DNA from 4 places in the Arthrobacter sp. D5-1 genome. Region 4 is predicted to be linked to each of the others. Evidence: riboswitches for the same ligand, from Rfam matches in the RefSeq annotation. Region 4 holds a riboswitch; each other region holds the start of a gene.
What was found. Region 4 has a riboswitch for cyclic di-AMP ahead of AYX22_RS20620 (hypothetical protein). Riboswitches for the same ligand answer to the same signal wherever they lie in the genome.

Region 1 (7,241 bases), on a different replicon from region 4:
CCCGGGGGGTGGTGTACAGAATCCGCAAGCCGCTCCGGGGCCGGGGCGCGGCAGGGTCCGGCACCCGTGCGGACATCGCGGTCAGGAGGGGGTCCGGCCGCAGGCCCGCCGCATAGACGGCGGCGGCTGAAATCTGGGCGGCCACGGAAAAGGCAAAAGCCCCAGTGAGAGGGGGCAGGCCAAGGGCGGCGCCGACGCTCTCTCCCGGATCGAAGAGGTTCGGACCCAGGACAGCGCCGATCGTAGTGGACCACACCACTATGGAGAGGTCCCGGCCCCCGGACCCGGGCCGGGAAAGGTCAGTTGCGGCGAACCGGGCCTGCAGATTCACTGCGGAACCTGCACCAAGGAACATCAGGCCCAGCAGCAACAAAGGAAAGAGACCCAGGGCCGCGGAGGCGATGGCGGCTATGGCGCCGGTGCCCGCAATCAGTGCACCCAAGGACAGCGAAACCCGGCGGCCGCGGGCGCTAGCCAGCCGGGCCAACGGGATGGCGGCGAGAGCGGCGCCCAAAGTACTCATCGTGGCGGCCATGCCGGACCAGGCGTTGGACCCGGAGAGCTGCGAGGCCAACAGGGAACCCAGGGACAGCGTGGCGCCCATGCCGATGCCACCGAGAATCTGCCCACCGACCAGAACAGGAATGACACGACGCTGGAGCCGCTGGTTCCCACTCCCGGGCTCGCCGGAAAGAACACCCAGGCGATGGCTGGAACTCCCATCAGGTCTCAAGCCTTCCGACCGCTCCTCCGTGTCCATGCCTGTCCTCCTGGCGTACTCCCCCGCGCACCGCGCAGAACCCCAATATACCCTCAGGGGTATTGTAGTACGCAATGCGCGAAATCGGCGGCACCGCGAGGCGGAGGCCATCTCCGCAGGGTGCTGAACGGCCGCTTCCCGGTCTTGCGCAGGACATGCCCCCATCGGCTTGCGGGATCCTTCCGCCCCGACGGGAGGGCGTGCTGCGGAGCGCGGTCCGCAAGAGGTCAGCGTCACTCCCCGCCGCGGTCCTTGTAGGGCCCCTTGAGAGACGTGAAGGCTAAAAAACCACGACGTTTCCAGAGAGGGGCAGACCAGCCACGAATTGCTGACTATACCCCCAGGGGGTATATATTGGCCTGTGGAAGGCGCCGCCTGTGCGGTTGTGCCTGCCATCCGTTAGGGCGCGGGCAGGGCGTAAATCGACACCGCCTCCGCAACTGCCGGGTACCCGTCACGAGCATGATTTGTGGTGAATTGCACCCGGTGCGGCCACGGCGCCCCTGCACCATTCCAACCGACCAAGGAGCCAGTACTGTGCTTAATGAGCAAATTCTTCACCAGCCCGAAAGCCGGGTCATTGAGCTCGATATTGAAGGCATGACCTGTTCGTCCTGTGTCGGCCGGGTCGAGCGCAAGCTTGGAAAGATTGACGGTGTGGAAGCCCTCGTCAACCTGCCGCTGGAATCCGCCCAAGTGACAGTTCCCGCAAACGTTACAGACGAGCAGATCACCGCCACGGTGGCTGCCGTCGGGTACAAGGCGACGGTCCGGCGGGCGGCACATCCAGTGCGCACGATCGGGACAATGGCGGATCCGGCGCCGACGGGACTGGCAGGGTCAACCCCCGCGTCGCCGCCGGAAGGGCCGCCGTCGCACCCGGCCGGCAAGCTGCGTCCCCGACTGATTGTGGCGGCCGTCCTTACCGTCCCGGTTTTCATGGTTTCCATGGTCCCGGCGCTGCAGTTTTCCAACTGGGGCTGGGTGGTGGGTGCGCTGGCCCTGCCGGTGGTGAGCTGGGCGGCATGGCCTTTCCACCGGGCCGCCGCCATAAACGCCCGGCACCTCGGGTCCACCATGGACACGCTGGTGTCGATCGGGGTGACGGCAGCCTACCTGTTCTCCGCGTGGCAACTCTTTGCCGACCCCGCGATGACCGAACATTCGCAGGCGATGGAGGGCATGGAAACCGGAGGCCTGTACTTCGAGGTGGCATCCGTTGTCACCACATTTCTTCTGTTGGGCCGCTACCTGGAGGCCAACGCAAGGCGTAAGGCCGGCGGTGCGCTCAAGGCCCTGCTGAACCTCGGAGCGAAGGATGCCGCCGTGCTGCGGGACGGCTCGGAGGTCCTGATCCCGGCCGGCCAGCTCCGGGCCGGTGACGTTATCGTGGTCCGACCAGGTGAGAAGATCGCCACCGACGGCGTTGTCCTGGAAGGGACCTCTGCAGTGGACGCCTCACTTGTAACCGGGGAATCAGTGCCGGTTGAAGTAGGCCCGAACAGCCCGGTAACGGGCGCAACAATTAACACCTCGGGACGCCTCCTGGTCCGCGCCACCCGGGTCGGTGCTGACACGACCCTGGCCCAGATGGGACGGCTGGTCTCCCAGGCGCAAACCGCGAAGGCACCGATCGCCCGGCTCGCTGACCGCATCAGCGCGGTCTTCGTCCCCGTGGTTCTCGTCCTTGCAGCCCTCACCTTCGTCGGCTGGCTGCTCGCGGCAGGCCCTGCCATCAGCGACGCGGAACTGCGCGCCGCCTTCACCGCAGCAGTGGCGGTGCTGGTTATCGCCTGCCCCTGCGCACTGGGCCTGGCCACACCGGTCGGGCTGCTCACCGGCACGGGCCGCGGCGCCCAACTCGGCATCCTGATCAAGGGCCCGCAGGTCCTTGAGGACACCCGCACCGTGGACACCATCCTGCTAGACAAGACCGGGACGGTGACCACCGGCCACCTGGATGTCGACGGAACCCATGCGTTTGCCCCGTTCACCGAGGCAGAGGTCCTGCGCCTGGCGGGCGCGGCGGAGGCCGCCTCCGAGCATCCCGTCGCCCGGGCTATTGCCGCGGCAGCGCTGACCGCCGAACACCGAACCGGCGGCGCCGCGCGGCTGCCGGCCGTCACCGACTTTCACTCAGCACCAGGCGGCGGCGTCCGCGGCAGCGTCGACGGGCGCCACGTTACAGTAGGCCGAGCCAGTTGGCTGCAGGAAAACAGCGTCACCGTCTCGGCGCAGCAACAGGCGGCCCTGGCCGCGGCCGAGGCCGACGGAGCCACCGCAGTCTGGGTGGCCGTGAACGGGCAGCCAGCCGGCATCATCAGCCTGCGCGACACCCTCAAACCCGGCTCCGCCGCGGCCATCGCCCGTCTGCGCGAACTGGGGCTGCGGCCCATCCTGCTGACCGGAGACAACGCCGCGGTGGCCAACCAGGTCGCCGCCGCCGTCGGAATCCCCTCTGAAGACGTTTTCGCAGGTGTACTGCCCGAGGGCAAGGTCGAAGCTGTTCGGTCGCTGCAGGCCGGTGGCGCGACGGTGGCGATGGCCGGTGACGGCGTGAACGATGCCGCAGCGCTGGCCCAATCGGATTTGGGCATCGCCATGGGTTCCGGCACCGACGTCGCCATCGAAGCGGCGGACCTCACCGTGATGGGCAACGACCTGGGCCAGGTGGCCCAGGCGATCGAGCTGTCCCGCCGGACTCTGGCCACCATCAAGACCAACCTGTTCTGGGCCTTCTTTTACAACGTGGTCGGCATTCCGGTGGCCGCGCTGGGGTTGCTCAACCCAATGATCGCCGGCGCGGCGATGGCGGCCAGCTCCGTACTGGTAGTCGCCAACTCACTGCGGCTGCGGCGCTTCGGCAAGTAACCGGCCGGGAAGCCGGACCAAGCCAGGCCGGGCGGGCGGGCTGCCTCGACGGCGCCCACCCCCCGGCCTCAGGCGATTACGCCCTTTTCGTGGCCGTACTCCCCCGACGGAGTGGCCTTGTTCCCCATGGACGAGCGCGGCACCCATGCGTTGGCAGTAGCGTCGCAGAACGTCCACTACCGGGTATAAGTTCCCGGTACAGGGCGCCGCACTTATCCCCTAAATGTTTATACATTTGTGATTTTTCCGTGTAGATTGGCCCCGTGCCGCCCACCAGGTGCTGCACCCTTGGCCTGTTACCGAACCCTGCCGACCGCCAAGGCTCATAGACCAGAAACTCCGGCAGGGGCGGGGGAACCAAATTGCGGATTCGAAATTGAATCCTTGGGGTTAAGACGCCGGCATTTATGTCCGGTGGCCGGGTGACTCCCACCCGCATCCGACAGCTCACCTCGCAGGTATCGGGAGAGGTTAAAGCAATGTCAAAGAAAAACGCCCGCCACAGGGCCGCCACCAGCAGTACCCTGTCCACCATTTCACGCAGCGTCTCCAGCCACGGCGGGGCAGTGGGCCGCCAGGCCGCCCTCGTCGCCGTGGGGTCCGGGCTCGTGCTGAGCATGGCCGTCCCCGCCCACGCGGGAGCCACCGCCTCCGACCCGCAGGGGGGAACCGGTTCAGCCACCATTTCCTCCCCGGCAGGAATTCCAAGCCAGGCGGCTGCCCTGGGGGCAACCGTCCACACCGTGGTCGCCGGGGACACCTTAGGCCAGATAGCAGCGCTGCACGGCATCTCCCTGGATGCGATTCTGTCGCTGAACGGACTTCACATGGCTTCAATCATCTATCCGGGGGATGTCATAACACTCTCCGGGGCAGCGGGCAGCCCGGCCTCGGAACCGGCAGCTGTTCCGGCACCGAGCACGACCGCAGCATCCGCCGGTGCGCCGTACCAGCCTTCGACGCTAATGCCGGCGAGCGTCGATGGCGGACAGGGGGCACCGTCTTCGCTTAACGGAGCAATTCTGGCCGCGGCTCAAGCCCAGATGGGCGCCATCCAGGACTGCACGGTCCTGGGGGAAGTAGCCTTGCGATCGGCAGGGATCCAAGGGGTCGGCGATGAATCGCCCGAGTCTCTGATGGCCTACGCCACGCCGGTATCAACGCCGGAACCCGGCGACTTTATCTACTACGCCGACGGCGGAATGGGATTCTCGCATAACGCGGTCTACCTCGGTGACGGGCAGGCCATCCACAGTGGATGGAACGGCAACCAGACCGTCGTCTTCAGCGTGAACGTCGGCTCCGGCCCTTCCTACTACCGGGTGAACGCCTAGCTCCTGAAGTCCGCGGTGCGTGGCCCCACAGCCAGGCGCCGCGGACTTACAGCGCCTGATAACTGAGCTGAAATTTTCCCAGGCGCAGCAGGCGCGCCGTTCGGACCCGGCCTTTACACGCCGATGCCCGGACCCGTACCGTCAACAAGAAGAAATGTATAGACATTTAATAATTTTGTGGCCATTCTGAGGAGCCAGCATGCCATCGACTACTACCGGCACTTCTCGTAACCGACCCTGGACCATAGCGATTTCCGCCCTCGCGGTGGCAGTCCTGATCCTGCTGGTGGGGATCTTCGCGTATCAGGGAGGGGCATCCCAAGGGGCCAGCACCGGAGCGGCGGCCCAGGAATCCGCGGGTTCCGATAGCGCGCCGCTGGATATGTCCCGCAGGACAGCGGACGATCCGACGGCACTGGGCCCGGTTGATGCCCCGGTGGTGCTGGTCGAGTACGCAGACTACCGCTGCCCTTTCTGCGGGCTTTTCTCCCGCGATACCCTGCCGCCGTTGGTGGAAAAATACGTCAAGAGCGGTGACCTGCGCGTTGAATGGCGTGACCTGCCCGTTTTCGGCGAGCAGTCCACCATGGCTGCTGTCGCCGGCCGCGCAGCCGGGAACCAAGGCAAGTTCTGGGAGTTCAACAAGGCAGTTTTCGCCATCGCCCCCGAGCGGGGACATGCCGATCTTTCGCGGGAGCGTCTGGTGCAGATCGCACGAGAGGCCGGAGTGCCGGACGTGACGCAGTTCGAAGCGGACCTGAACTCCACGGAACTGCAGCAGGCCGTTGCCACAGATGCACAGGAAGCGGCATCCCTGGGTGCCACCGGAACACCTACGTTCCTGGTCAATGACACGCCCCTGGTCGGTGCGCAGCCCCTGGCAACCTTCGAAAAGGCCATACAAGCCGCGCTTAAAAAGGCAGAATCCCAGTAATGGTCATCGGATACGCAGGGGCCTTTCTGGGGGGTATCCTCACCCTGTTGAGCCCGTGCTCGGCGCTTTTACTGCCAGCCTTCTTCGCCTACGCATTTTCCACCAGAACCCGGCTTGTCGCGCGGACCGCCCTCTTCTATCTGGGCCTGCTTTCCACCCTGGTGCCGCTGGGGGTATTTGCCGGGACGCTCGGGTCTCTTGTGACACAGCACCGCGGGATCCTGGTCGCGTCAGGCGCCGGAGTTGTTATTGCCCTGGGCCTCGCCCAGGTCGCCGGGATCCGGATGCCGTCCATTCTCCGGAACAACGCCCGGGCAGGATCGTCCCGTCTTTCGGTCTTCGCACTCGGCGCTGTCTATGGCATCGCCGGGGTATGCACCGGGCCGATTCTGGGGTCCATCCTGACCGTGGCGGCAGTGGGCGGCAACGCCCTGTACGGGGGAATCCTCCTGGCGGTCTACGCGCTCGGGATGGCACTGCCCCTGTTTGCGCTGTCCCTGCTGTGGGACAGGCTCGGCATTTCGGGCCGCCGCTGGTTGCGGCCACCGCCGGTAACCATCGGCCGGTGGTCCAACTCCTGGGTCATGATCATCTCCGGCGCCCTCTCCATCGGCATCGGGGTCCTGCTGCTGGTCACAGACGGCACTGCCGGGCTCGGCGGAGTGCTCACCGTCACCGACCAGTTTCAGCTCGAATCCACCGTCAGCGGAGCAGCTTCCGGTGTTCCGAACACTGTCTTCGCGCTGCTGGCCGCGGCCATACTGGCAGTCGCTGCCGCCCTGTACTTCAAGAGCCAACGGAACGACCGTCCCGCCAGCAGCGACGCTGAGGCGACGTCAGAGGCAGCCATGAACAAGGAGAACCGATGAACCCCCGAGTGACTTTGACATCAGCTCTGACCCAATGGCCCGGCCGACGCTGGCAGGCCGCAGCCGTCGCCGCGGTGGCCACTTACGTGGTGGTGGCAGTACCCACCGACCTCATCGACACTCCCCTGTTCAGCCGCGAGGTCCCGCCCACCTGGTGGTCCTTCCCGGTCCTGGCTGTCACCGCCGTACTGACAGGACTGCTGCTGGCCACCTATGTTTCCCGCGATCCGGCCTCCGCTGACGAAAGCGACAACGAGCCGGGCCGCAAAGGCAAATTTGGGGCTGCAGGCGCCATCGTTTCCTTTTTTGCCGTGGGCTGCCCGGTCTGCAACAAGCTCGTGCTGCTGGCGCTGGGCACCTCCGGGGCCATGCAGTACTTCGAGCCGATCCAGCCGCTGCTGGCAGTCCTTTCCATTGCCCTGCTGCTGTGGGCGTTCGTCAAGAGGGCAACCTCCGAGGACCGCTGCCCGCTG
Region 2 (7,241 bases), 810 kb from region 4:
CCGCAAGGACCTCGTCCAGGCCAATGGCCGAAAGGGAATGCCGGTAGGCGGCGGTGGTCAGGCAGAATCCGGGTGGTACGGGCAGTCCGGCACGGGCAAGCTCGCCCAGGTTGGCTGCCTTTCCCCCCACCTCCGGAAGCATGGCCCCACTGATGCCAGCGATGTCCAGAATAAATTCCCCGCTGGGCTGTTGGACATCCATGGCGCAGTGGTTCCCGCGGCCTAAGCTGCGCCGAGCATTGGCCCAAACTTGTGACGGTCGGCCAGCCGGGGATCTTCACGATCCGGAACAACCAGCACAGGACCCTTGGCATGGTGGAGGACGCCGTCCGAGGTGGAACCGAGCAGCATGCCCGCGAAGCCGCCGCGGCCGCGTGTTCCCAGAACCACCAGTTCGACGCTGCGGCTGATTTCCACCAGCACGTCCACCGGTGAGCCGTCCCGGAGGTCCGTCTCAATGGGAAGCTGCGGGAAGTGGCTCCTGAGCCACGCAACACCGGCGTCAAGCTGCACCCTGATATCCGCAAAGAGGGCATCGCGGTCCAACGGAGCCGGCACCCAAGCCAGGGAACCGCTGTACTGCGGAACAGCGCAGATGACTCGGAGCTTGGCTCCCATGCGCTGCGCTTGCTCGGCCGCTTCGAGCACTGCCACCCGGGCTTGCTCGGAGCCGTCGACGCCCACTGCGACTACGTTTTCCACCGCGCGGGGGCCAGCTTTGGCGTGCTCGGCTTTGATGTGCTTGTCTTCCGTGTTTTCGCCGAGACGGTCGGCGCAGTACAGCGGGACCGTGACGGTGGGGCATTTGGCGTGGGCAGGCAATGCGCTGCTGACAGATCCCAAAAGGCGACCAACGAAGCCCCCGCGGCCCCGGCTGCCAAAAACGAGGAGTGCGGCATCTGCCGAGAGATCAAGGAGGACACCGGCAGCGTCGCCGTTCTCCACTGAAGCGTCAACCTCGATGGCGTACCCGGAGATCTTGTCCATAGCCTGTTTCACGATCGCGTCCGCGCCCTCGCGGATCACCGAATCATCCACAGTTGCATAACCGCCGTCCAGGCCTGATGCGGCAAAGATAGGTACGGAGTAGGCCGTCACGATGTGCAAGGGCAGCTGACGGCGTTCGGCTTCACGTGCCGCCCACACCAATGCACACTGCCCGTGCTCTGAACCGTCAACTCCAACGACAATGCCTCCTGGCGCCACTGCGTGGTCCTGGCCGTCCTGTGGCTCTTCATTGTGCCTGCTGTGCTGGTCCATGGGGCCCGCCTCTCCACCTGCTGCTTGATGTTCCGGCCATTCTGCCAGAGGTTCTCCGGCTCGGATTCCCTCCTGGCGTCAATGTCAATGGCCCGGGCAGAAGAAACCTGGAAATTCCTTCTCCCAATGCCAACTATTCTCGGTCGGCAACGCCGAATCAAGGTGACTTTGGGCTATGTGTATAACGGTCCGGGCTCGGTTCCAGGGTGCTCATTTTGCGCTGGGGATGAACAACGCGAACACGCGGACCCAGGAGGCTATCCATGGCAGAAAAAGTTCGGTAGTGTTCGAGTCACCGAATGGCCGGCAACCGTGTTCCACAGCACACTCCGGCCATTTATTGCGGCCGCTTGGGGAACTCGGACGCGACCCCATGCGATGCCTAATGGCACACACGTCAAGGAGGAACCAAGCAGTGTCACTCACGCCTGATTCCGCCACGGAACGCACCACCACCGTGGTCATCGGAGCCGGCTTGTCCGGCTTGGCAGTTGCCAGTGAGCTCAGCCGCTACGGCGTGGGCTCCATTGTGGTGGACGGGTTCGGCACGTTGTCCGCAACGGGTCCGTCAGTCCACACCGGAATGCTTCAACGCTGCGATGCAGCCGATCCCGCAGCCATGCAGGAGCGCAACGAGATCCTCCGCCACCTGCGGAACTACGCCGCAAGCCATCACCTGGATGTCCGCAGCACCACACGGGCTGTCCGCCTCGATTTCCTTGGCTCCGACCCTTCCCAACAGATCGGCTATGGACTGGCCGCCAGCATGACCACTGCCGGGCTCAGGACGGGGCTCCACGCCTCCGGCCCCCTCGAGTCCACCCGCCGCCAGTGGGCCGTCCACACTGCCAACGGTGTTCTTCTGGCCGACCATATTGTGGTCACGCGCTGCGCACAGAGCCAATTGCGCCGAATGCTGGCGGAACTCGGCATAGCGATCGGCCAAAACCTGGTGGCCGCAATGCGGGCCGTCGGGATGCACCTTGTAGGAGTCGGCGAGCTCATTACGCCCACACCGAAGGAAGTACTTCGGCAGGCAAAGGCTGTAGGCCAGGCGATATCGTCCAAGGTGGCCCTCCCTGCAGGGCCGGGCATCGCCACCGCTTAGCAGATCAAACCTGGCTGCGAACTATTCCGCACATAACTTAACGCCAAAGGCCGGTGCCCTCGAAGATGAACTCTTCGAAGACACCGGCCTTTGAACTGAAGCGTGAGGCTTATGCGCCAGCGCGTACGTAGGTCAGGGGACCCGTTGCGGTCAACCAGCTGATCGGGTGGATACCCGTCTGGTTGCCGTTGATGCCACCGCTGATGGCCTGGCCGTTGCCGATGTAGATGGCGACGTGGCCGGACTGGACGATCATGTCACCGGGCTGGGGTGAGCTGACAACCTTGCCGTAGTTCATGAACTGCATGGGACCGAGGTCGCCAACGGGGATGCCTGCGGAGCCGAGTGCGCGCTCCACCATGGCGGTGCAGTCCTGCATGATGCCGATCTGGGCGTAAGCCGAGGCAACCATGGCGGCATTGACGCCACCAACAGCCGGAGCAGCAGCAGCCGCAGGAGCGGGAGCAGCAGCGGCCGGAGCGGCTGCAGCAGCCTTGGCAACAGGAGCCTTGGCGGCGGCAGTGGTGACTGCTGCCTTCTTGGCGACAGGAGCCGGAGCAACCGGTGCAGGCTTTTCGATAACCGGAGCTGCAACGGAAGCAACAGCGGGGCGCTCGAAGTTGACCGTAGCCGTAGCCAGGGCGGTAACAACCTGGGTGGGAGCGTCGGCCGAAACGGTCTCAGCGACCGTGGCCGGGCTGGAATCCCGCTGAACCGGAGCTTCAGCAGCGTGAGCTGCAATGGAGCCGGTCAACACAAGGCCCGAGGCTGCTGCGATAACAGCTGCCTGGCGGCCAGCGCCGGAAGCGTTGCTGGCAACTGCCTTGGAGATGGAGATGAACGGATTAGGACGTACGCTGTCCGCCTTACGACGGCCGCGAAGAATGCGTGAAGACATGAAAGAGCCTCTCCCGATGCCTGCGAGGTTAGCTGTCGGATTCGGATGGGAGTCACCCGGCCACTATCTCCCGCTGTTCAGCGGAAGCATCGTGACTTCACCCCAAGGCACGCTCGAAAGCGGCCCAAAATGGGTTCCCCGTCTCTGCCGTAAGGTTTGTCTGCGAACGGATTCCGGACTGCGGCAGAGCTAGGCAATCAGACCGGAAGTGCCCGCTACGTGGAACAGGCACAGGTACCACCGTACGCGATGATCACGCGGAAGTCACATTTAAGTAACGAGAAGTACGCTTCTGGCGTGTCGCAGTCACCGTTTCGAGATCTTCGCAGCTACGTAGAAAACCCCGTTATTCCGCGGGAGAAGGGCCCTCAGGGTCGTTCGAAGCAGCCAGTTTCCTGCGGGCGGTAACAGCCAGAAAAATAACGAGACCAACAGCAACAACCGCCAGGCCCACGATGCTCCATGGGAAGGGCTGGGAGGCGTCGGCCGCGGGCTCGCTGTTGCCGGTTCCCGACGCCGCAGTGCCCGGGGCCGCGGTTCCCGCCGTCGGCACCGCCGCTGAAGGTGTCGAAGCGGACGGAGCCGATGCGGACGGAGAGGCTGCCGCCGGGCCGCTGGCCGTCGTCGTGCTTCCTGCGGTGGCCGTGAAGGTAAAGGTGCCCTCGATGGGGTGCGAATCGCTGCTGACGACGCGCCAAACCACCGTGTATTCGCCGGCCGGAGCGCCTTCGCGCAACTTCTGGACCGCCTGGTTGTCGATGATTTCCACCGGGCCGTCGGCCCAGTTTTCGCCGCCCGCAGTGACCGTGACGCCCGAACCGATGGCGAGCGGCCGGTTGTTGAACGTGATGGAAACCGACGCCGGGACGTCCGTGACGCTGGTGCCACTGGCCGGCGTCGTGGATTCAGCGACGTCGTGGGCAGACGCCGGCGCCGCAGTAAACAGCAGGGCGGACGCGAAGGCAAGAGCAGCGACGACGGCGGCCAGAAGCGGGCGGATGGTACGCATGGGGCGGTTTCTCCTAGTGTTGGCTTCCTTACAGACTAGGCGAATCGTCCGGAGCGCCCGCACCGGACCGCATAGGATTTGAGGGCACACTCCCCCCGATCCCCGGAGTCTTTCATGCTTAAGCAAGGTTCTGCAGTAGACCGCTACTTCAAAATTACTGAACGTGGATCCACGTACTCGCGGGAAATTCGTGGCGGCTTCGCAACGTTCTTCGCCATGAGCTACATCGTGGTGTTGAACCCGCTGATTCTGTCCGGGGCGGATTCCAGTGGGGCATCCCTCGGCTTCACAGCCGTCGCAGCCACGACGGCCTTCGTGGCGGGCATCCTGACCATCCTCATGGGCGCGTGGGCCAAGCACCCATTCGCCGTAGCAACCGGGCTGGGCGTCAACGCCTTCGTTGCCGTCACGGTCGCCTCGCACCCGGAACTCACCTGGCCGGACATGATGGGCCTCGTGGTCCTCTCCGGCATCACCATGCTCATCCTGGTGCTGACCGGTTTCCGTACTGCCGTGTTCAAAGCCGTGCCGGAAGCGCTGAAAACGGCGATCGTGGTGGGCATCGGCCTCTTCATTGCACTGATCGGCCTGGTCAACGCAGGCTTTGTGCGCCGGATTCCCGACGCCGCCGGCACCACGGTTCCCTTGGGCCTGGGCGTGGATGGCAAGCTCATGGGCTGGCCTACCTTGGTGTTCGCAGTGGGCCTCATCCTCACCATCGCCCTGGTGGTCCGCAAGGTCCGCGGCGCCATCCTCATCGGCATCGTGGTCTCCACGGCACTGGCAGCCATCCTCGAGTTCACCCTCCACATCGGCCCCAGCTTCGACGGCAAGAACGTCAACCCGCGCGGCTGGTCCCTCGTGGCTCCCACCCTCTCGGAGTGGGGCGCCCCGGACCTGTCCCTCATCGGCAAGGCCAACCCGTTCGGCGCGTTCCAGCACCTCGGTTTCATCGCTGCAGCACTGTTGGCGTTTGTGATCCTCCTCAGCATCTTCTTCGACGCCATGGGCACCATGGTGGGACTGGCCAACGAGGCCGGAACCGTGGACAAAGACGGCAACATCCCCAACGTCGACCGTGTCCTGCAGGTGGACGCCCTCGGCGCGATCGTGGGTGGTGGCGCGTCCGTTTCGTCCAACCAGATCTTTGTTGAGTCCGGCGCCGGCATCGGCGAAGGTGCCCGCACCGGCCTCGCCTCGATCGTCACGGGCGTGCTGTTCCTGGTGGCGATGTTCTTCACGCCCCTCATCAACCTTGTACCCTTCGAAGCCGTGGCCCCGGCACTGGTGGTTGTGGGCTTCATGATGGTCTCCCAGGTGGGCAAGATCGATTGGCAGGACTGGGGTGTCGGCATCCCTGCGTTCCTGACCATCTCCCTCATGCCGTTCACGTACTCGATCGCCAACGGCCTCGGTGCCGGCTTCATCTCCTACGTCCTGATCCGCACCTTCCAGGGCCGCGCCCGCGAAGTCCACCCGCTCATGTGGGCCGTGGCCGCTGCGTTCCTGCTGTTCTTCGGCATTGGAACCGTGGAGGAGCTGCTGGGCGTCAAGTAGGTCTCCTGCGGACCTAAGTCCGGAGTTTCAGACACCCGCCTGCTGGGACAGCTGGTTTTCGTGTGCCCGTTCGGGTGTGCTTGAAGCATGGAAACCAGCATCACCCTCGCCGTAGACGTCAACCCTGGGCCGTGGAAGGGCCGCTTTGACGGAGACGGCACTGAACACCGCCGCTGGTGGCAGGCAGTAGCACCCCTGACGTCGCCCGCACCCGCAACTGCCTCGCGTCCCGCCGTCGTGCTTGGTTTTTGCAGCGATGCCGGAGTGCGCCGCAACCAGGGCCGGGTCGGTGCTGCTGCGGCTCCCGCTGCCATCCGCACGGCGCTGGGTCCGCTGGCGTTCCATCTTGACCGGGACGTGTTCGACGCCGGTGACGTGGTGGTGGAGGAGGACTCACTGGAAGCCGGCCAAGAGCGCGCCGGACGCGCCATTACGGAACTGCTCGACGCCGGAAACCTCACCGTGGTGCTGGGCGGCGGCCACGAAACCGCGTTCGCCAGTTATCTTGGCGTGGCCGGTTCGGACACGGTCCGCGGCAAACGGCTTGGTGTCCTGAACCTGGATGCCCATTTTGACCTTCGCGACGAACCCACACCGAGCTCGGGTACGCCGTTCCTGCAGATGGCCCACGCAGAAGCCGCCGCCGGCCGCGAACTGCAGTACGCCGTCGTCGGAATTTCGGAGCCGAACAACACGCGCACCCTCTTCGACACCGCCGATCGCCTGGGAGTGAAGTACCTGCTCGATGAGCTGTGCACGCCGGAGGCAGTAGAGATTTTTGTTGCCGATTTCCTGGCCGGCGTGGACGTGCTGTACCTGACCATTGACCTGGACGTGATGCCTGCATCCGTGGCGCCCGGGGTCAGCGCACCCGCAGCCTATGGCGTGCCTTTGCCAGTGATCAACGCGGTCTGCCGGCAGGTTGCTGCGAGCGGGAAGCTCCTGCACCTGGACATAGCGGAGCTGAACCCGGAGTTTGATATCGATCACCGCACCGCGAAAGTGGCCGCGCGACTGGTGAACGCCCTGCTCGCCTAGCGTTCCCTTTTCCAGCCGCCTTCCTCCGCCTACTCTGTGGGGAGGGAAGGATGGCGATGCGCGGAACTCCTGTGCAGGACAAGTGGGCTTGGGTGGCAGGGCCGATAGCTGTGGCTCTGGGACTCGCAGCGCACATGGTGGCGGGCGGCAGCGCTCCTGCCCTACCCGTCCTCCTGGCATTCGCCGCGTTGTGTGCGCTCGCCGCCCAACTTATTTCCCGTTGGGTGCACGGACCGCTGCTGCTGCTCCTCCTTTCCGGCTTGGCACAGCAGCTGCTGCACTTCGGTTTCGAGGCTTTCGGAGGGTACTTTCCCGGCAGCGGATTACTGGACCACTTGCACGGCGGCCCGGTCTTGGGGGATGTGCCAACC
Region 3 (7,241 bases), on a different replicon from region 4:
CCGGGTCGGCCGGCCGGTCCTGAAGGCTGCCCTCTGGGGTCTGCGCTCCCGCTGGGGCCGGCTGGCCATCCACCCGGCCTTCATGGTGCCGCTGTTCCTGCTCAGCTTCTACGGCGTCTACTTCTCCGGGCTCGCGGACCTGCTGCTGCCCACCTGGTACGGGCACGTCGGCCTGGAACTGTTGTTCCTTGCAGCCGGGATCCTGTTCACGGTGCCACTGATTTCCGCGGACCCGCTGCCGACCAGGCAAACACACTTCGGCCGGATGCTGGACATCTTCGCTGAGATGCCCTTGCACGCCTTTTTTGGGGTTGTCATCATGATGGCCACAGCCCCCATGGTCAAGTTCTTCGCCGCACCGCCGGAAAGCTGGAACGTGGATCCCATGCAGGACCAGGGCCTGGCCGGCGGCCTGGCCTGGTCTTACGGGGAACTGCCAGGGGTGCTGCTGCTGATGTTCATCCTCGTTCGGTGGCAACGGGAGGAGGCCCGCGGATGGGTCAAGGCGGACAAAACCGCGGCCGTGGCGGGCGACCCGGATCTGGACGCCTACAACGAATACCTGCGCCAGCTGGCCAACCGTCCGGTGCGCCGCCGATGACCACTAATGGCTCCGCGGCCCCTGCCCGCACCGAAAAGAAAACCCACCCCACCCCGCCCCCGCTGGGAGCCGTTGGCATGCTGCGCTGGGCCTGGACCCAGCTGACCAGCATGCGCACGGCTCTGTTCCTGCTGCTTTTGTTGGCCATCGCCGCTGTGCCGGGATCACTCTTCCCACAGCGCCCAGCCAACCCCTCGCTCGTCACTCAGTACATCAAGAACCGCCCGGACTACGGCCCGGTCCTGGACGCCTTGCAGCTTTTCGACGTCTATTCCTCGGCCTGGTTCTCCGCCATCTACATCCTGCTGTTCATCTCCCTGATCGGCTGTGTGGTTCCGAGGGCCCGAGCCCATTACAAAGCCATGCGTTCGCACCCCCCGCGTACCCCGAAGCGACTCTCCCGGCTGCCGGAGTACGGAACCCTGGAGCTGCCGGCGGACGCCGGGATCCCCGCCGCGGCCGCCATCGCCGACGCGGCCGCTGCGCTGAAGAAGCGCGGCTACCGGGTCCAGGTCAGGGACCAGGACGGAGCTTTGCCGTCACTGGGTGCCGAGCGCGGCTTCCTGAAGGAAGCCGGGAACCTGGTGTTCCACACCTCGCTGATCGGCGTTCTGATCTGTTTGGCCATTGGCGGGCTGTTCGGGTTCCGCGGACAGAAGATCCTGATCGAAGGCGATACGTTCGTCAACACGCTCGTGGGCTACGACAACTTCGCGCCCGGAACCAACTTCCAGTCCTCGTGGTTGGAGCCGTTCACGATCACGTTGGACACGTTCGCGGTCCGCTTCGACAGGGAGTCCAGCAGGCAGTTCGGCCAGCCCATCGATTTCACCGCCCAGCTAAGAACCCGGGATGCGCCCGACGCGGCTCAGGAACCCCGAACGCTGAAGGTCAATGACCCTGTCTATTTCGGGGAGGTGGGCGTCTTTTTGGTCGGCAACGGCTACGCCCCGGTCATCACTGTGCGGGACGGCAACGGCGACACGGCATTCAGTGGCCCGGTCGTGTCCATCCCGAACGACGGGGTCTACACCTCAACGGTTGTCGTCAAGGTTCCTGATGCCCGTCCGGCGCAATTGGGTTTCGTGGGATTCTTCCTGCCCTCCGCCATCAAAAATGATGAAGGGGTCGCTTACAGCTTCGACCCGGACCCGCTGAACCCCCAACTGAACCTGAACTCCTACTACGGGGACCTGGGCCTGGACGACGGTGTGCCGCAGAATGTCTACAACCTGGACGTGAAGGATTTGACCCAGCTTAACGGGCGGGAACTGCCCGCCAAGGGCATCACCTTGACTCCGGGTGGCACGTACACGCTGCCCGAGGGCAAGGGAAGTATCAGCTTCGATGGCCTCAAACGCTACATCGGTGTGGACATCCGCAGCACCCCCGGACAGACCGGCGTGCTGGTCTTTTCGTTGATGGCCGTCGCGGGCCTGATGGCTTCGTTGTACGTGAACCGTCGGAGGGTCTGGGTTCGTGCCGGCGCCCACGAGGACGGGCGGACGATGGTCGAATACGGTCTTCTGGCACGGGGCGAAGACCATCGCCTGGCCGCCGAGGCGACGGCCATCCGCGCACTGCTGGCCGGGCAGTGGCAGCTCCAGGAGGGCCCCGGTGGCGTATAGGTTCCTGCTGTCCTGGCGTTGGGCCGGTTTCCTGATGGTCGCGGCACTGTTTGCCGCCGCGTGTATTGGACTGGGAAACTGGCAGATGGATCGCCGGAACCAGGCCGTGACCGAGATCCGCAGGGTCCAGGAGAACTACGACAAATCCCCTATGCCGTTCAAGGATGCCCGTCCTTATTTTGACGTCGCCGACCCTGAGGCGAAATGGACGACCGTATCCGTGACTGGCCGGTACCTTGGGCAGGACCAGAGAATCGTCAGGAACCGGCCGAACAATTCCGCCGCCGGATACGAGGTATTGGTCCCGTTCCGGGTGAGCTCCGGTGAGACGATCGCGATCAACAGGGGATGGCTGCCGATCGGCAATGACCGGCCCGGATACCCCGACACCGTGCCTGGCCCGCCGACCGGCGAGGTTACCGCGGTCGTCCGGATCAAACCGTCCGAACCTGATCTTGGCCGTGACGCACCCGAGGGCCAGCTGGCCAGCATTGACCTGTCCTATTACGGGAAGCAACTCGATTACCCGCTCATGAGGGGCAGCTACGGGGTGATGGCCTCGGAGTCCCCACAGCCGGCCGTGGCCCCCCAGCAGCTCGCCGCGCCGGCGGTCAAGGAAGGGTCGAACCTGTCCTACGCCCTGCAGTGGATCACGTTCGGGATCCTGGCCTTCGTCGGATTTGGATACATGGCACGGCAACAGGCCCGGATCGGTCGCGAGGAACGCGACATGCCGGACGACGTGGCGGACCCGGTTGAAGCCCTTCAGCAGCCCCGGGCGACATCCCGACCCAAGCGCTCCGGCTCCGAAGAAGAAGACGCGCTTCTGGACTCCATGGGACTCTAACCCCCCGGCCTGGGCAAGGATGACAGCGGCAACCAGGCCGTCACGCCGTCACCGTGAGGAGCGTGCCCGCCTGGTTGTCCGGGCCGATCCGTTGCCGCGGAAACACCGTCCCTTTGGGGAACCATCAGGATCCCTTGCTGGCCCTCGCGTACACCTCAGCACGGGGCAATCGACACAGCTCTGTGCCCGGCACGCCCGGGACCGGAACCATCCGGATGTGGGGTTCGTTGGTGCCATTAGCTGCTCATCTGAAGATACGCACCTATGTAGCTTGGCTTGGGCTGCGAGAAGCGAGACCGGGACAGGCACCAGCGCCCACGCCGCGCACGTAGTGTCACGAAATTGTAACGATGAGGCTTTGCGGCTACTATTAGTTCAGGTTTTTCTGTACTAAAACCCTTGATGCCGCACGCTCAGCCCCGCCGGTGGCATCAAACGACTATCCCTTTTACGGCGGGGGTGGAGGACCCAGAATCGGCAGCCAGCCTGCCTTGGGGTGAAGCCGCGATGTCGGTGGTCAGATGGCCACCGGGGTGCGGCCGGGTATTTCCTTGGCCCGAACCCGACAGCTAACTTCGCAGGCGAACCGAAAGGATCCCCCTTGTCTTCCTTATCCCCCCATGGCCGCCGCCGAAAACCAACCTCCGGTCCCTTGCTTCGCGCGGCCGCCCGGACGACTTCCCGGGTTACGCCGCAGCACCGGGGTGTGCCGGCTGCCGGGCCGCGCGTGAGCCGACGCAAACAGGTCACGGCTGCCGCCACGCTGAGCGTCGCCGCGATTCTGACCGCTTCTCTAACGGCCGCCCACGCCGGACCGGCCCCCGCCGGAGCCGGCCCCGTTGTGCAAGCCTCAGCGGCGAAAGCTTCCATTGCGCCGGTTCAGGCCTCTGCCGGGGCGTCCATCAGCTATGAACGGCCCGCTGTCACCACCGAGCAGGCGCCGTTGCCCGTGCCCGCCAAGACCCAGGGTGCCGCCGCGGGCACGGCATCTCCGACGGCTGTCTCCCCCGCACCGGCTGTTGCCCCCGCTGCTTCCTCTGCCCGGCTCGGCGCGCCGCTGGCCAGCATGTCCGTCACGTCGCCGTTCGGTATCCGCTCCAGCCCGATCAGCGGCTCCGGGGAACTGCATACCGGACTGGACCTCGTGGCAGCGTGCCAGACCGCGGTGTTCGCCGCAGGCAATGGAACGGTCGTGGAGGCGGGTTGGTCACCCTATGGGGGCGGAAACAGGATCGTGGTGGACCACGGCAACGGCTTGAAGAGTACGTATAACCATCTGGCGTCCATCGAAACCTCTGTCGGGGCGACCGTGGCCGCCGGCCAGCGGCTCGCCGCGGCCGGGACCACCGGAGCCTCCACCGGCTGCCACCTGCACTTCGAGGTGCTTTTGAACGGTCAGACAGTGAATCCGCAGGGCTGGATGTGACCCTGGAGGGCGGCACCACTCACCTCGAAGAGGCGCGGCTTGTCGATCGAAGGGCACGCGGCTAACCGATGATCGGTCGCTCTTCGGGAAAGTGGTACAGCTGGCTGCGCTGGCGCAGGGCCAGTGCCGCGGCCAGGGTGACAGTGCCGACACGGCCGGCGAACATCAGTGCCGAGAGCACGTACACCCCGGAGGGCGGCAGTTCGGCACTGAGGTTGGTGCTCAGTCCCACGGTGGCGAAGGCCGAGATGGTCTCGAACAGTACCCTGTCAAGGGAGGCCCCGCTGATCTGCAGGAGCAGGAAGGCGGCGACGGAGACGAGGGTTGCTCCGGCGACGATCACCGAGATGGCCACCCGCATGGTGCCTTGGGGGATGGTGCGGCCGTAGACCTTCACGTCGGCATCGCCGCGTGCTTCGGCCACGATGGCCAGGAACATGACGGCGATGGTGGTCACCTTGATGCCGCCGGCCGTGGACGCCGAGCCACCGCCTGCGAACATGAGCGCGTCGGTGAGGAGCATCGTGGTCGATTCCATCTGGTTCTGGTCCACCAGGTTGAACCCGCCCGAGCAGGTCATGACGGAGGCAAAGAGCGAATGGATGACCTTCTCCCCGCCCCTAAGTTGCCGATGGTCCGGACGTTGTCCCATTCCTTGACGGCCCACAGGACCGTGCCTGCGCCGAGCAGGATGAGGGAGACCTGGATGGTGAGCTTGGTGTGGAGGTTCCACTTCTTCCAGTTGAGCCCGTTTTGCTGGAGCACCATGACCACGGGGAAGCCGAGGCTGCCCAGGAAAACGCCCAGCATCAGCGGAACCAGGATCCAGAGGTCGGTTTCATAAGGGACGATTCCGTCGGAGTGCGGTGTGAACCCCGCGTTGTTGAAGGATGAGATGGAGTAGAAGACGCCGTGCCACACGGCCTGCCAGAACGGTTCGCCCAGGACCAGGAAGCGGGGGGTCAGGGCCAGGGCCAGTACCGCTTCGATGACCACGGAGGTCACGATGACGATCCGCAGCAGCGCACCAACTTCACCGAGCCTTCCGGCGTTGTTCATGGCTTCCTGGGCGATGAGCTTGCCGCGCACGCCCAGGCGCTTGCTGACCATGAGGGCCAGCAACGAGGCCAGGGTCAAGGTACCGAGTCCTCCAACGAAGATGCCCACCAGGATGACGAGTTGGCCGAAGAAAGACCAGTGCGTGGCCGTTGATACCACGGTCAGGCCGGTGACGCACACGCTGGAAACGGCCGTGAACATGGCCTGGTGTAAGGGTGTTCGCTCGCCGGACGCGGCGGACGCGGGCAGGGACAGCAACCCGGTAAAGAGCAGAATCACCACCACAAAGGCGCTGAAGGCGAGGCGGGCCGGGGAGGTGTTGGCGATGTTGTCGATGAGGTCGCGCAGCCCGGTCAGGATTCCCGCTCCCTCGTGGTCCGGCGCACCGGGCCCGCGGGTGGCGGGCTTGGGCCTTGACTGGTTCCGGGCCATGGGCATTCCCTTGATTGGCGGGGCGATGAAGGTTTGGGGACTCTGGGGCCGGACGTTAGAGGTTCCACTTCGTGCAGGGCGGCCAGCGGCAGCGGGACTCCGGCCGCGTGCCCGGGGTCTTCCTAGAACCCGGAGGTGCCAATGAACACGTGTAGGAAGGCGAAGAAGATGGTCGCGGCGGCGGCCACGTAGAGCAGGGCCGTGATGATCCAGCCGGACTCGGCCACGATGCGAGCGGCCCGGGCGGGTATCTTGATGATTCCGTGTGTGAGGTTCCGGGCCGTGACCCAGACGAAGAGGGGAATCATCGCCGCCCAGACGATCATGCAGAAGGGGCAGAGGATGTGGATCGAGTACAGGGCCTGGGACCACAGCCACACAACAAAGGCAAAACCAAGCGTGACGCCGGCTTGGAGCCCTGCCCAGTACCAGGGCGCGAAGGTGGCTCCGGAGAGCAGTGCCATGCCGGTGGTGATGATGACAGCGAACGCCACGATCCCGATGAACATGTTGGGGAAGCCGAACACTGAACTCTGCCAGGTCTGCATGACCTGGCCGCAGGAAATCCACGGATTGACGTCGCAGACGGTTTGGTATCCGGGGTCTTTGAGTACTTCGAGTTTCTCCAACACCAAGGCGCCGGATGCCAGCCAGCCGATGACCCCGGTGATGAGCAGGAGCCAGCCAAGAGGCTTCTCACGGGTCAAACGGGGAGACTGCGGTGCGATGGATCCGGCAGCTTTCACGGTCGCAGTGGGTGGTGGGGTGATGGTCATGGGGAGGGAGTCCTTTGGGTCGGATTCATGGTGGGCCTTGTGTTCAGGATCCGGTCGCGGCGGAGGTGATCAGTGCTTTCAGGGTTCCTTTTTGGGAGACTCCGAGGATCCGGGCACTGACGCGGCCTTCTGTGTCGAGCACGAGGGTGGTGGGTACCGCGCGGGGCGGGACGTACTCTGTCATTGCCAGCAGAACACCGCCGTCGCTGTCATCTATGCTGGGATACTGCACGTTGAAGGTCCGTTCGAAGGCTGCCGCAGTTGCGGCATCGTCGCGGACGTTGACCCCGAAGAACAGCACGCCCTTGTCCTTGAATTCGGTGTGGAGGGCGGCCAGGTCCGGCGCCTCGACCCGGCAGGGTGCGCAAGCTGCATACCAGAAGTTGAGGACCACGACCTTGCCGGCCCAGTCCTGGGCAGAAACCTTCTCGCCGTTGAAGAGCTGGCCTTCCAGGGAGACCCGGGACCCGCG
Region 4 (7,241 bases):
GTCGATGGTGCGGCTGGCTTCGTGGCGGCTTCGCCCTCTGACGAGCACCGGGCTTCTGCCATCGCATGGGCCGAAACGTCAGCCACCCTCGCCGAATTCGACGGAAACGGCACGACGGCGGACGGGCACTTGGTGCCGCTCCTCGCCAACGTTGGTGGAGCCAAGGATGCCGTGGCGGCCGCCGCTTTGGGCGCCCAGGGTGTTGGCCTGTTCCGCACCGAGTTCTGCTTCCTGGAACGTGACACCGAGCCCTCCGTGGACGAGCAAGCCGCAGCGTACAAGGCCGTGTTTGACGCGTTCCCGGGCAAGAAAGTTGTCCTCCGCACGCTGGACGCCGGCGCCGACAAGCCCCTGCCGTTCCTCACGGACGCCACCGAACCCAACCCTGCGCTGGGTGTCCGCGGCTACCGCACCGACTTCACCACGCCGGGGGTCCTGGAGCGCCAGCTTGAAGCCATCGCCCGGGCTGCCTCCGATTCCGACGCTGATGTGTGGGTCATGGCACCCATGATCTCCACGGCTGCCGAAGCCGGACGCTTCGCTTCACTGTGTGCAGCTGCCGGAATCCGGACGCCCGGTGTCATGGTGGAAGTTCCCTCTGCCGCCCTGACCGCTGCCACCGTGCTGCGCGAGGTGGGGTTTGCTTCCCTGGGCACCAACGACCTCACCCAGTACGCCATGGCCGCCGACCGCCAGCTCGGCCCCCTCGCCGAACTCAATACCCCCTGGCAGCCCGCCGTACTTCGGCTCGTGCAGCTCACCGTGGAAGGCGCGGCGCAGGAAAGCTCGGGCCGTGAAGGTGACGCCAAACCCGTGGGTGTTTGTGGTGAAGCAGCTGCCGACCCGGCCCTCGCCGTCGTTCTTACCGGGCTGGGTGTCACCACACTGTCCATGACCGCCCGGTCGCTGGCCGCCGTCGGGACTGTCCTGAAGACCGTGACCCTGGAGCAGGCGCAGGAACTCGCCCGCCTGGCCCTTTCTGCGCCCAGCGCCACCGAGGCCCGCGACTGGGTCCGCGCCAAGCTCCCCGTGCTCGAAGAGCTCGGCCTCTAATTTTCACTTCCGACCTTAGGAGAAACCATGCCCGAACGCACAGCCACCATCGCCAGCCGCTCCGGCCTCCACGCCCGCCCCGCCGCGCTGTTCGCCGAGGCCGCAGGCGAGCAGCCGGTTGAGGTCACCATCGCCATGCAGGGTGACCCTGCCGATGACGCGCTCGACGCCGCCAGCATCCTTTCGCTCATGACGCTCGGCGCCGCGAAGGGCGACGTCGTGGTGCTTCGGGCGGAGGGTGACGGTGCCGACGCTGCGCTGGACGCACTGGTGAAGCTGCTGGAGACGGACCTGGACGCGGAGTAGTTTTAGCTGGGCTGTCCCGGTTAGATGGTTTGCTGCGTGTTGGACGGCAGGAGTCGCCCAACGCGCAGCGAACCATCGAAATGGGTAGCGCTTTCAAACGCACGGCTCACGCTAGGCTTCTGCCATGGCATTGATAGCTCCCCGCGTCACCGCAGGACTCCCCGCCGACGACGCCCGGAATCTGGCGCGCTCCCTCCAGGACAGCGACGACATCACCGTGTTCGTGGACGGCACAGTCCACCGCCTGCCTGATGAGGCGAGGGATGCCGTCGTCGACCTTCTCGCACGGCTGGGCCGCGGCGAAACCGTGACGGTCAGCAGCGTGGAGGAAATGCTTACCACCTCGCAGGCCGCCGAGCTCGCCGGGATCTCGCACACCTATCTGCGCAATATGACCGACCGCGGCGAGATCCCCGTGGAATACCGCGGAACACATCGTCGGATCCGGCAAGCTGCCATCATCGCTTGGCTGGAATCCCAGAAGAAGAAACAGGCTGCCGCGGCGGAGGGCCAAGCCGGCGAAAGTGACGCCGACGCCGACTCATAGGGTCGACAGTGATAAGGATCAAGCAACGATCCCAGCCAACAGGCGGGCACCCCTTAAAGCCGGGGTTACGCTTGATCGGTGGGCAATTTCAAAGGGTGGCATATCGTGGCCGGGTTGGCCGCAATGGCCCTTGCCGCACCCTTGGGCTCTGCCATGGGATTGAACTTTGTGGCAACCTTCATGTTCGCGTGCACAGTGTTCGTGGCCGTTGCGATGTGGACGGAATCAAAAATTGCACGACGCCGGGACGCGGCTGAGGCGTCCGCCGCCGCCGAATCGGCACGCCCGGCAGGCGACCCCAACGAATCCGATGACGCCACAAGGTCCGACGACGCCACAAGGGAGTAGGCATGGGGTTCAATAGCGGTATGGCTTCGACTTCCCCCTCCGTTGTGTGGCCCGTGGTGCATGAGGAACGTCGCGCCCTGATCCGGGACCTTGAACCACTTCAGCCCTCCCAATGGAGGACCCCGTCACTGTGCCCTGGCTGGGACGTCCATGATGTCCTGGCGCACGTGATCGACAGCGCCAAAACCACGCGCCTTAATTTCATTCGCCGGATGATTGCCTCCCGGATGGACTTTGACCGCGACAACGCCGTAGGTGTTGAGCGCGAAAGGACCCCTGACCCGGCTACGACCCTGAGTCAGTTGAAAGCCGTGCTCTCCCGGACATCGGGGCCGCCTGCAGGCCTGGGGACCCGGTTGGTGGAGGCGTTCGTCCACGGCGAGGACATCCGCCGCCCGCTGGGGATGCGCCGCGACTACCCCGCCGCGCACGTGGCCACTGCCCTGCACTATCAGGTGCGGACCAGCACCAAGATGGGCGGAGGCAAGGAGGTGGCAGGAGGCTGGCGCCTGGTGGCCACCGATGCATCCTTCGATCACGGGGATGGCCCTGCTGTGGAAGGGCCGGCCATTGCCCTGCTGCTGGCGGTGTCCGGCCGACCAATAGCAGAGGACGAGCTGAGTGGCCCCGGGGCTCCGGTGTTCTTGCGGCGGACACCATCATGAGGGCGCGGAGCAGGCCGGCAGCAATGCTGTCTGCAGACGTAGAAGTTCTGGGATTGAAGGGGCGGATCCTGTGGGCTGGGGGCACGCCTGAGCCTGCCGCTGTCCCCGCTGCCGGCTCTGAGGCCGATCCCACCGGGCCCGTCTATGTCCTGGTTCACGGCATCGGGGTCTCGCACCGTTATTTGGCCCGGTTGCACACAGTCCTTGCAGCGAGCGCACCCACCTACTCCTTGGACCTCCCGGGGTTTGGAGGGACTCCAAAGCCTGATCGACAGCTTTCGGTGGAGGACTACGGCGCCTTCATTGCGGAGGCCCTCGCTTCCCGCGGCATCGGTTCGTACGTTTTGGTGGGCCATTCGATGGGTGCGCAGTTTGTTATCGAGGCGGCTTTGCATTCACCGGATCGGGTCCGCCAGGTGGTGCTGATGGGGCCAGTGGTTGATTCGCGGCACAAAAACGTGAGGCGCCAGTCCGTGGCTCTTCTCCTTGACGGGATGCTCCGCGAAAGCCCCTCCTCCAATTTGATCGTCACGTCGGACTATCTCCGCTGCGGTCCGCGCTGGTACCTTACTGAACTGCCGGTGATGATGACGTACCCCACCGAGAAACGCTTGACTGGCATCAAGGTCCCTGTGCTGGTCCTAAGGGGAAGCCGCGACAACGTGGCCGGCCCGGACTGGTCGCTTCGGCTTTCGAGGGCCGTTGACCAGGGGCGCTTGGTGGAGATCCCGGGCGTCGGGCATGTAGCGCAACACATGCGACCCCAGGCCGTGGCGGACGCCATCCGGAGTTTCGTTGCAGCGACAGCGCTTCACGGCCAGGCGCCTTGATGAGTCCACGCGTCCCGGCTAGGCTGGCGAAGCCATCGCATTAGTAAGTTTGCTTATGAAAGGGCTGATCGTGACCACTGGAGATAACAAGGACGAGCAAGGCTTCGGCGCAACCGGCGCCACTGGCCCCTACGGTGCCGCAACGCCCCCGGCCACCACCAAGGATGACGTCAACGCCGACCCCGAATTGCGCCAGGACGAAGACGAGGACCCCGCCGCATCCTCCAACCCCGATCCCCTCGACGGGAACGTCACGGGCTTGGAACCCGGCGGAGGAGTGCCTCCGGGAGAAACCCCGCCGGCCGAGGGCAGCATGAGCAGCGACCAAGGACACGAGGAGTAAGCAACTGCGGGCGCCAAGCTAGGGCAGCCCCAGGAGCTCCCCAAGATCATAATCCGCCGGCTCTTCCAACTGGGAGTAAGTGCAGCTCTCCGGCGTTCGGTCCGGCCGCCACCGCCTGAACTGCGTGGTGTGCCGGAACCGCTCGCCCTCCATGTAGTCGTAGGCCACCTCGATGACCAGCTCGGGACGCAGGGGTACAAACGAGAAATCCTTGCCCGCGCTCCACCGGCTTTGGGCACCTGGCATCCTGGAACCGCCGGCTCCGTCGCCCTGGCTGGCCCACTCACCCCAGGGATGCTCGCCCAGTTCAACCTGATACGGCTCGAGCTCAGCTACCAGGCTTTCCCTGCGGGCCATGGGGAAGGAGGCCACCACCCCCACATGCTGGAGCCGGCCGGCGTCGTTATAAAGACCCAACAGCATGGACCCCACAACTTTCGCGGTCTTGTGCCAGCGGAAGCCGGCCACCACGCAGTCCGCAGTGCGCTCGTGCTTGGTCTTGAACATCACGCGCTTGTTGGGCAAATACGTCCCATCCAGGGGCTTGGACAGCACACCGTCCAGGCCTGCGCCTTCCAACTGCACGAACCATTCCTTTGCACGCTCAAGGTCCGTGACTGCAGGGGTGACGTAAACGGGCGGCTCCGCCTTGGCGAGCGCATGTTCCAGGATGGCCCGACGCTCCGAAAAGGGAGTGCCCATCAGGTCGTCATCGCCGAGGGCAAGGATATCGAACGCGATCATGGACGCCGGAGTCTTCTCGGCGAGCATCCGGACCCGGCTGTCCGCGGGGTGGATCCGCTGCTGCAGCACCTCGAACTCCAGCCGGTTGCCCTCGATCAGGACAATCTCGCCGTCGATCACGCATTTGTCCGGAAGGTTCTTCCGCAGCGCCTCCACCAGTTCGGGAAAGTAGCGGGTCATGGGTTTCTCGTTGCGACTGCCCAGAATGATCTCATCGCCGTCCTTGAAGACTATGGTCCGGAAGCCGTCCCACTTGGGCTCGTAGTGCCCAACATCGGGGATGGCCGGAACGGATTTGGCGAGCATGGGCGAGACGGGTGGCATCACAGGCAGGTCCATAGACAATGTCTACCTGCCGGTGCACGCGGAAGCTAGTCCCAGGCGATGGATATCTTGGCCGTGGTGGCTGCCGCACCGGGAGCTCCCAGCGCCGGCCCCGAAGCCTAAGCGCCAGGACCCTCTCATCCGGGGAGGCCTACCGTCCGTTATATTAATGTGACTTTACTTTCCGGCTCATGTACCGTCGTAGGGCGACCCGTATCTCCGCTGGGCCGCTTCCGGAATGACGCCGAGCTCTGCCGCATTCCGGAATCCGCCAGACCCGCGGCAGAGGCGGGGGACCCAAAAGTTCCCGGACTTTCCCAAGTCCTTGGGGTGAAGCCGCTACGGCGGCCGGACGGCCTCGTCCGAACCCGACAGCTAACCTCGAAGGCGTTGAGAGGCAACCACCATGTCCCCAACCATGGATCAGCCGCGCCGCGCCGAGACTGAACGCGGGCGCACCAAGCCAACCGGACGCCGTCGGGCCCACCCCAGCGGATCCCCCCTCAGCGCGCAGCCAGACACTGTGGCCGCACCCGGAACGACAAGCACGACGCCGGAGGCCGCCACCGCGGCTATCCCAGCCGTCGCAACACCCACCACGCGTGCAGCCGCGCGCGCGGCCGAGCGGGAGCGTGCGGCACGGGCCGTGATCGCGCCTGAAGCACCGGCCTCGCAGCCGGCACCGGAAACGGCCGCACAGGAGGAACCCGCAACTGCGGCGATTCCCGTCGTGGAGGCAGCACAGGCTGCAGCTCCGGCCTCCACTACGCCAGGGCCTCCTACCGCGGCCATTCCCATCGTGCAGCAGGCCGCCCCGAACCACGGTTCTCAGGAACCCGACACCCCGGAGCCCGTAACTGCCGCCATTCCGGTGGTGGCCGAGTCCGCCCGCACTGAGCCACCGCGGGGCAAGTCCCCTGCCCAGGTCGCGGCGGCCGCAACGGCCTCGGCAGCACTGGCGAGCCGCAAGGACCTACGCAAACCGGCAGCTGCGCCCACGGCCGCCAAGTCGGGTTTTGGCGGCTCTTCGCCGGGCCGGGAACCCCATACGGTCCTGCGGAAAGCTGCATCCGTCAAACACATGAGCCAGCGCATGGCCGTGGTGGCCGGCGCCCTCGGGCTGGTCCTGACAGCCGGTACCCTGGGGCAGGCCCTCGAGCTGCCATTCTTCGGCCAGGAGACCCCCTCCCAGGAAGCCAGCGGCGCCGACCGGAATTCAGGCTCCGCGGCTCCCGCGCCCAGCGCCTCCTATTCAAGGGCATCATCGCCCTCCGCGTCAGCTGCTGCGACGTCGGCAGGCGGCCAACCGGCCACGGTTCCGGAGGCACCCGCACCAGGGGCGCCGTCGTCGGTTCCCACCCCGAAAGTTTCCTTGGCCGACCCCGTATGGGTCCCGTCCGCAGTGCCGTCAACCATCGCCGCGGACCCGGCCACCGCCAGCCCGATCCCAACCCAGCCGGCGCCGGCACCCAGCGAGGTGCCGTCGGACACGATCACCACGCCACCCACGACGCCGACGCCCACAACCACACCGACGGTCACACCCACGCCGGCTCCTACCCCCACGCCGACGGGGACTCCCACGCAGACCACCAAACCCAAGCCCTCGGGCAAGCCCAGTGCGGCCACCGCGCCGCAGCCCTCCGGGACGGCACTTGAAGAAATCCTTGACGCGGCAAAGGACACCCTCAAATGAGCACCCGCTTGCCACGCACCACCACGCATGTGGGATGGCACAGCCGGTACTGCAGCAGCAGCCGGACGGCCACGTTCCGGCGTCGATTGGGCCGCTGGAGCTGCCAGCGGCTGAGGCGGCCGTAAAGCAAGACCATGCCAATGAGCAGGCGCCCGCACCGGGCGCCTGCTCATTGTTCTTGACAACCTCAGATCCGCGGCCGGCCGGCCCAGCGGCGGGCTTTCAAGGCAGCGTGCAATTCGACGCGGATCGCTCCGCTCAACGGGTCAGCGCCGATGAGCTGCCGGATCCGGCCGAGCCTGTTGTAGATGCTGCTCCTGTGGAGATGGAGTTTGGCCGCGACGTCCTGCACTGAACCATCACTGTCATAGAGGAGTTCCAGGAC

Region 1: linked by a shared signal. The riboswitch ahead of AYX22_RS22700 (LysM peptidoglycan-binding domain-containing protein) and the one ahead of AYX22_RS20620 (hypothetical protein) in region 4 are both predicted to bind cyclic di-AMP.
Region 2: linked by a shared signal. The riboswitch ahead of AYX22_RS02680 (NlpC/P60 family protein) and the one ahead of AYX22_RS20620 (hypothetical protein) in region 4 are both predicted to bind cyclic di-AMP.
Region 3: linked by a shared signal. The riboswitch ahead of AYX22_RS23450 (M23 family metallopeptidase) and the one ahead of AYX22_RS20620 (hypothetical protein) in region 4 are both predicted to bind cyclic di-AMP.

What each region holds. Positions count from the first base shown of each region.
Region 1 covers NZ_CP014572.1:146,546-153,786, forward strand. Annotated here, with positions in the region: gene AYX22_RS22690 (MFS transporter) at 1-760, opposite strand, end outside; gene AYX22_RS22695 (heavy metal translocating P-type ATPase) at 1,298-3,631, shown strand; cyclic di-AMP (ydaO/yuaA leader) riboswitch at 3,950-4,106, shown strand; gene AYX22_RS22700 (LysM peptidoglycan-binding domain-containing protein) at 4,111-4,965, shown strand; gene AYX22_RS22705 (thioredoxin domain-containing protein) at 5,165-5,899, shown strand; gene AYX22_RS22710 (cytochrome c biogenesis CcdA family protein) at 5,899-6,768, shown strand; gene AYX22_RS22715 (hypothetical protein) at 6,765-7,241, shown strand, end outside.
Region 2 covers NZ_CP014571.1:544,526-551,766, reverse strand. Annotated here, with positions in the region: gene AYX22_RS02695 (PEP/pyruvate-binding domain-containing protein) at 1-202, opposite strand, end outside; gene AYX22_RS02690 (universal stress protein) at 223-1,260, opposite strand; gene AYX22_RS02685 (FAD-dependent monooxygenase) at 1,676-2,368, shown strand; gene AYX22_RS02680 (NlpC/P60 family protein) at 2,478-3,266, opposite strand; cyclic di-AMP (ydaO/yuaA leader) riboswitch at 3,270-3,462, opposite strand; gene AYX22_RS02675 (copper resistance CopC family protein) at 3,613-4,275, opposite strand; gene AYX22_RS02670 (NCS2 family permease) at 4,390-5,832, shown strand; gene hutG (formimidoylglutamase) at 5,920-6,870, shown strand; gene AYX22_RS02660 (hypothetical protein) at 6,927-7,241, shown strand, end outside.
Region 3 covers NZ_CP014572.1:287,659-294,899, forward strand. Annotated here, with positions in the region: gene AYX22_RS23435 (cytochrome c oxidase assembly protein) at 1-601, shown strand, start outside; gene AYX22_RS23440 (cytochrome c biogenesis protein ResB) at 679-2,229, shown strand; gene AYX22_RS23445 (SURF1 family protein) at 2,219-3,076, shown strand; cyclic di-AMP (ydaO/yuaA leader) riboswitch at 3,503-3,674, shown strand; gene AYX22_RS23450 (M23 family metallopeptidase) at 3,678-4,502, shown strand; partial or broken gene AYX22_RS23455 (potassium transporter TrkG) at 4,564-5,993, opposite strand; gene AYX22_RS23460 (vitamin K epoxide reductase family protein) at 6,116-6,769, opposite strand; gene AYX22_RS23465 (TlpA disulfide reductase family protein) at 6,813-7,241, opposite strand, start outside.
Region 4 covers NZ_CP014571.1:4,469,454-4,476,694, forward strand. Annotated here, with positions in the region: gene ptsP (phosphoenolpyruvate--protein phosphotransferase) at 1-1,053, shown strand, start outside; gene AYX22_RS20585 (HPr family phosphocarrier protein) at 1,081-1,359, shown strand; gene AYX22_RS20590 (helix-turn-helix domain-containing protein) at 1,484-1,906, shown strand; gene AYX22_RS20595 (hypothetical protein) at 1,985-2,254, shown strand; gene AYX22_RS20600 (maleylpyruvate isomerase family mycothiol-dependent enzyme) at 2,257-2,919, shown strand; gene AYX22_RS20605 (alpha/beta hydrolase) at 2,943-3,749, shown strand; gene AYX22_RS20610 (DUF6480 family protein) at 3,820-4,092, shown strand; gene AYX22_RS20615 (ATP-dependent DNA ligase) at 4,111-5,175, opposite strand; cyclic di-AMP (ydaO/yuaA leader) riboswitch at 5,420-5,564, shown strand; gene AYX22_RS20620 (hypothetical protein) at 5,567-6,856, shown strand; gene AYX22_RS20625 (helix-turn-helix domain-containing protein) at 7,044-7,241, opposite strand, start outside.